Roseobacter denitrificans OCh 114: one gene and its partner. Each later gene encodes a partner of the first gene's protein in a complex. Links are inferred from orthologs where the notes say so. Each region holds a gene or a part of one and is shown on either strand. Other genes may lie near its edges. The genes, in order: rpsG and tig.

Region 1 (3,186 bases):
TGCGCGACCTCTCGACAAGGCGTATGTCGGCGCGTGTCCCGTCCTTGCTGGTCACTTTCGCCGCGTCCTTTTCCGTGCTGGTGACCTCCGGTCTTGCGTGCCTCTTCACCGAATGGGCACCTGTGACCCCCCAATTGGGCGGCATGGTTTTGGCCGCTGCGGTCTTTATTATTGGCGGTTACTTCTTCTCGGTGCATGTGATGCGGGCGGGGGATGTGTCTTTCATCGCGCCATTCCGCTACACCGGTTTGATCTGGGCGCTGGTTCTGGGATGGTTGTTTTTCGGGGACTGGCCGTCGCCGCTGACCTTCCTTGGGGCAGGTCTGATTGTTGCAACGGGATTGTTTACGTTTTACCGTGAGCGCCAGTTGATGGCGGCCAGCTAAGTCAGCCATCCTTCGGCGACCCGTCAGAACCTGTTCACGGCTTCAGGCAAGCTGTTGACACCCTTTGCGACTCCTTTTATACGCGCGCTATCTCGGGGCAGGTATTACACCTATCTGCGCTGACATCATACTGAAGTGGTCACGATCCGGCCCCCTATCGGCCCGATCCTCTGTTAACCCACCGCGTCGTTTCCTCGGTACGGAAGCGGAGGCGGTTTTTTTGTTGTCGCAGTCGTGCGGCAAGAAATAAACGCGCTTTTTGCGCAAGGGGCGGCTCATGGACGCGTGAGCTGTGTAAATTTGAAACCGCACGGGGCCGTCCCGTGTACACATATGTGAGCAACACGGGGATAAAGCCGGAATGCCAACCATCCAACAGCTGATCCGCAAGCCGCGGCAGCCTAAAATCAAACGATCCAAATCGATGCACTTGCAAGAGTGTCCGCAAAAGCGCGGCGTTTGCACGCGCGTCTACACAACCACACCGAAAAAGCCGAACTCCGCGATGCGGAAAGTTGCAAAGGTTCGCCTGACCAACGGTTTTGAGGTCATCAGCTACATTCCGGGCGAAAGCCACAACCTTCAGGAACACTCTGTGGTTCTGATCCGTGGCGGCCGTGTCAAGGACCTTCCCGGTGTCCGTTACCACATTCTGCGTGGTGTTCTGGATACCCAAGGCGTCAAAGACCGTAAGCAACGTCGTTCGAAATACGGCGCGAAGCGTCCGAAGTAAGAGGAATAAGATATGTCCCGTCGCCACGCAGCCGAAAAACGCGAAGTCCTGCCCGATGCCAAATATGGTGATCTGGTCCTGACGAAATTCATGAACAACCTGATGATTGATGGCAAGAAATCAGTCGCAGAAACCATTGTTTACAACGCGCTGACCCGCGTTGAGACGAAAATCAAACGTGCGCCCATCGAGGTGTTTCACGAAGCGCTGGACAACATCCAGCCCTCTGTCGAAGTGCGCTCGCGTCGTGTTGGTGGTGCCACCTATCAGGTGCCCGTCGAAGTCCGCCCCGAGCGTCGTCAGGCGCTGGCCATTCGCTGGTTGATCAAAGCCGCCCGTTCGCGCAATGAGAACACCATGGAAGAGCGTCTCGCGGGTGAATTGCTCGATGCTGTCCAGTCACGCGGCACCGCGGTGAAAAAGCGCGAAGACACGCACAAGATGGCAGACGCCAACAAAGCCTTCAGCCACTACCGCTGGTAAGCACATTTCGCGCCCCGTCTGGGGGCGCATTCAACCGTTTTTAGATATCCTGAGGAAGCAGCCCAATGGCACGCGACTATCCGCTCGACCGCTACCGCAACTTTGGCATCATGGCCCATATTGATGCCGGCAAAACGACCTGTTCCGAACGCATCTTGTTCTATACGGGCAAATCCCACAACATCGGTGAGGTGCACGATGGTGCGGCCACGATGGACTGGATGGAGCAGGAGCAGGAACGCGGGATCACCATTACATCCGCTGCGACCACCACCTTCTGGGAGCGCACCGAAGATGGTACGACTGCGGACTCGCCAAAGCACCGACTGAACATCATCGACACGCCCGGCCACGTTGACTTCACCATCGAGGTCGAGCGGTCTCTGGCGGTGCTCGACGGTGCGGTTTGTGTTCTGGACGCAAACGCCGGTGTTGAGCCACAGACAGAAACGGTTTGGCGTCAGGCCGACCGTTACAAGGTTCCGCGCATGGTTTTCGTCAACAAGATGGACAAAATCGGCGCCGACTTTTTCAACTGCGTCAGAATGATCGAAGACCGCACCGGTGCGCGTGCTGTACCTGTCGGCATTCCAATCGGTGCGGAAACCGAGTTGGAAGGTCTGATTGACCTCGTGACCATGGAAGAATGGCTCTGGCAGGGCGAAGACCTTGGCGCGTCCTGGGTGAAGGCACCAATCCGTGACAGTCTCAAGGACATGGCCGAAGAATGGCGCGGCAAGATGATCGAAGCAGCCGTCGAAGAAGACGACGATGCGATGATGGAGTATCTGGAAGGCAACGAACCCGACGTGCCAACCCTGCGCGCTCTGCTGCGCAAGGGCACGCTGGCGCTGCACTTCGTGCCGGTTCTGGGCGGCTCTGCCTTCAAGAATAAAGGCGTTCAGCCGCTGCTCAATGCTGTGATCGACTACCTGCCGAGCCCGCTCGACGTGGTTGACTACATGGGCTTCAAGCCGGGTGACGAAGAAGAAACCCGTAACATCGCGCGCCGCGCGGATGACGACATGGCCTTTGCCGGTCTTGCGTTCAAAATCATGAACGACCCCTTTGTTGGCTCGCTGACGTTCACACGTATCTATTCGGGTACAATGAACAAGGGTGACACCATCCTCAACGCGACCAAAGGCAAGAAAGAGCGCGTCGGTCGGATGATGATGATGCACTCGAACAACCGTGAAGAGATCGACGAGGCGTTTGCGGGCGACATCATCGCATTGGCGGGTCTCAAGGACACAACAACCGGTGACACGCTTTGTGCGCAAAACGATCCGGTGGTTCTGGAAACCATGACTTTCCCCGATCCGGTGATCGAGATTGCGGTTGAGCCAAAAACGAAGAACGACCAGGAAAAGATGTCTCAGGGCCTCGCGCGTCTGGCAGCAGAAGATCCATCGTTCCGGGTGGAAACGGATCTTGAATCCGGTCAGACCATCATGAAAGGCATGGGCGAACTTCACCTCGACATTCTCGTCGACCGTCTGAAGCGCGAATTCAAGGTCGAGGCGAACATCGGTGCGCCACAGGTTGCCTATCGCGAGACCATCTCGAAAGAGGCCGAAGTCA
Region 2 (3,147 bases), 950 kb from region 1 along the record:
ACCTCTATTTTCTGCTCTATCTCTTTGCGCCCCGCACGGCCCACCGGGTCGTCGCCTACCTCGAAGAAGAAGCGGTCATCAGCTACACGCAATACCTCGAAGAAGTCGATGCAGGCCGGGTTCCAAACATAGAAGCCCCGCAGATCGCCATTGACTACTGGAAGCTGCCCGCCGACGCACGCCTGCGGGAAGTCATCGTGGCCGTGCGCGCTGACGAAGCGGGCCACCGGGACCGGAACCACGAAATGGCGAACGAACTGGCGTCATCCGCCTGACTGTTGCACGGCCTCCCCTGCGATCGGCGGAGGCCGTGATCCTCTGCGCGGGTGTCAATCGTCGGTGGTCATGAGCTTCCAGATCGCCGCGCCGATCGCTGCGCCGATCAAGGGAGCCACCCAAAACAGCCAAAGCTGCGTCACGGCGGGACCTTCGGCAAACAGCGCAACACCTGTTGAGCGGGCCGGGTTGACCGATGTATTGGAGACCGGGATCGAAATCAGGTGGATCAAGGTCAATCCCAGACCAATGGCAATGGGCGCAAAGCCAGCCGGTGCACCTGAAGACGTGGAACCGAGGATGATAATCAGGAAAAATGCGGTCAGCACAATCTCGACAACCAAAACAGAGATCAGTGAATACCCCTGCGGCGAGGCCTCGGCATACCCGTTTGAGGCAAAGCCACCAACCCCTTCAAACCTGGCGCCGCCAGATACGATCATGAACAAGACCGCGGCTGCGAGGGCAGCACCGGCCACCTGGGCTGCCCAATAAGGCAAGAGATCCTTGCCATCAAATCGTCCCCCGATCAGCAGACCGAGCGACACCGCCGGATTGAAATGACCGCCCGAAATATGACCCACCGTATAGGCCATCGTCATCACCGTCAGGCCAAATGCGAGGCTCACCCCGAGCCAGCCAATACCCACATCAGCCACACCGGCGGCCAGAACGGCACTGCCGCAACCACCGAACACCAGCCAAAACGTGCCGAAAAATTCGGCCATCAGTTTCTTTGTCATTGCGCACCTCTGTTCAAATCAAATGATTGGTGCGTTCAACCTTAAACTGAATGAATTTCAAATCACGACGGTAAAATTGAAAAAACCGGCGTCATTTCTGACACCGGTCTCATCAATCAACGCAAATCGCGTGTTTTACTCTTCTTCAAGCGCTTCGACAGCTTTCTGCAGATCGTCCTTGGACACTTCCTTTTCGGTGACTTTTGCACCTGCGAACACGTGATCGACGACCTTGTCTTCGAAGATCGGGGCACGCATCTGCTGCTGCATCTGCTGGTTTTGCTGCACGAACTCAAAGAACTGACGCTCCTGACCGGGGTACTGGCGCGCCTGGTTCATGATCGCCTGGCTCATCTCCGCATCCGTCACTTCGACCTTGGCCTTCTGGCCGATATCGGCCAGCAACAACCCAAGACGCACGCGGCGCTCCGCGAGCTTGGTGTGTTCTTCGGTCGGCGTGATTTCCGGATGATCGTGTCCCTGCACATCCGGGTTTTCCTCATGCCAGAGTTGGTGCGCAATTTGGCCGGCTTCTGCGCTGACCAGTGATGGCGGCAAGTCAAAGTCGACGATGTCATCAAGGGCATCCAGCAGGGAACGCTTCATGATCGCGCGTGCGGCACCGGCATATTCCGCCTCCAGACGCTCTGCGATCTGACCCTTCAGGGCCGCGAGGTCTTCGGCGCCGAACTTCTTGGCCAACTCGTCATCGATTTCCGCCGGAACGGGTTTCTTGACCTCTTTGACAGTGCATTCGAACACGGCTTCTTTGCCGGCAAGGTTTTCCGCCTGGTAATTCTCGGGGAAGGTCACGGTGACCGCTTTCTCTTCCCCGGCCTTGACGCCCACAAGCTGCTCCTCGAAACCCGGAATGAAGGAATTTGACCCGAGCACCAGCGGGTAATCCTCCGCCGCACCGCCGTCAAAGGCCTCACCGTCGACCTTGCCGAGGAAGTCCATGACGATCTGGTCGCCGTCTTTCGCCTTCGAACCCTTCTTGCGGTTCTCGAAATTCTGTGCGGTTTCTGCGAGACTGCCCAGCGCTTCGTCAATCGCGGCGTCATCCGCCTTGACGGTCATTCTCTCAAGCTCAATCGCTGAAAAATCAACATCGGGGATATCGGGAAGCGCCTCGTAGGACATCGACACCTCGATGTCGTCACCCTCTTTCCAGTTCTCGTTGGTCATCTTGACCTCGGGCTGCATGGCAGGGCGATCCCCGGACGACGTGAAATGGTCGTTCATCGCACCATCAATGCTTTCCTGCATTGCTTCGCCCATGACCTTTTGGCCAAACTGCTTTTTCAGCAGCGCCATCGGCACCTTGCCTTTGCGAAAGCCCTTCATTTCGACTTCGGGCTGGGCTTCTGCCAGCTTCTCGTTGACCTTGGCATCCAGTTCAGCCGCGGTGACCTTGATGGCATAGCCGCGTTTCAAACCTTCATTCAGCGTCTCGGTGACCTGCATATGTGCTCCATAGGGTAAGGCGCGCCAGACAGACGCGGATATCAAAATTTCCGCTGTTCTATGTGCGTCGCAGCCAAGGTGCAAGAGGCTGCGCACCGATAAAGTCCAAAGGCTGATCGGCCTGAGAAAACATCCTGGTGCCAATGCTTCATTCAAAGGTATGCCACGTAGCCAGACACCGCGCTCGCGAGGCCCCGAGAACCAACAGAAACACCGCAGCGCTTCAGGAAAGCGCTTATCCTGCGTATCCCGCCACGACCTGCAGAAGCCTGAATGCGGTGGCCGCGTCATTTTCCACAACCGCCAGAAACTCTTCTGCACCAATGCGCAACGCCAATACGTCGGTTTTTGCCCGCATCGTGAGCGCGCGCGGCTCATTGCGGATGAGGCCCAATTCCCCCACCAGCTTGCCCGGCACGACCGTCGCAATCATCGCCTCAGGCCCATCATCATCGGGTTTCACCAGAACGGCTTCGCCAGACAGAACCATATAGGCACCATCCGTAGGCTCGTCGCCTTTATTGAAAATCGTATCCCCTGCATCGGCCTCAAACCACTTGGCTCCGAAGGCAAGCAGGCGCAACTGGCGACGGTCAAGGCCCGAAAACAGATCGGTCGCTTCGAGCGCCCGCAGTTTACGTTGCAAATCGGCGCGAGCGGC

Evidence for each region.
Region 2: the proteins of rpsG (region 1) and tig are in contact, whole or in part, in a crystal structure (PDB 3GTY), measured with the Thermotoga maritima proteins. The link is inferred for Roseobacter denitrificans OCh 114 from one-to-one orthologs. Residues at the interface, in WP_004081843.1 of Thermotoga maritima: Lys34, Lys52, Lys55, Glu59, Arg62, Gln63, Glu66, Asn67, Lys69, Val71, Arg95, Ala109, Lys110, Lys111, Gly112, Arg113, Pro114, Glu117, Glu121, Ile124, Ala125, Tyr127, Asn128, Asn129, Thr130, Gly131, Lys135, Asp139, Arg142, Met143; in WP_004081061.1 of Thermotoga maritima: Glu122, Val124, Val129, Leu130, Tyr133, Glu188, Gly259, Ile262, Tyr263, Glu266, Ser270, Glu273, Gln274, Glu277, Arg308, Gln311, Ile312, Ser315, Tyr316, Glu325, Arg329, Arg336, Leu363, Phe366, Trp367, Arg373, Leu377, Arg381, Leu384, Glu387.

The regions. Positions count from the first base shown.
Region 1 is NC_008209.1:3,868,022-3,871,207, reverse strand. The notes cover bases 1-2,866. They hold rpsG (30S ribosomal protein S7), read left to right. Parts: upstream 1-1,131; coding sequence 1,132-1,602; downstream 1,603-2,866. Other genes in these bases: fusA (elongation factor G), read left to right, coding at 1,668-2,866; rpsL (30S ribosomal protein S12), read left to right, coding at 748-1,119; RD1_RS18375 (DMT family transporter), read left to right, coding at 1-386. Also shown: more of fusA, read left to right, coding at 2,867-3,186.
Region 2 is NC_008209.1:2,915,595-2,918,741, forward strand. What follows is about bases 321-3,147. They hold tig (trigger factor), read right to left. Parts: upstream 2,487-3,147; coding sequence 1,155-2,486; downstream 321-1,154. Other genes in these bases: aqpZ (aquaporin Z), read right to left, coding at 330-1,019; RD1_RS14015 (cyclic nucleotide-binding domain-containing protein), read right to left, coding at 2,722-3,147. Outside these bases: RD1_RS14000 (alternative oxidase), read left to right, coding at 1-275. UniProt on the Bacillus subtilis protein: Involved in protein export. Acts as a chaperone by maintaining the newly synthesized protein in an open conformation. Functions as a peptidyl-prolyl cis-trans isomerase.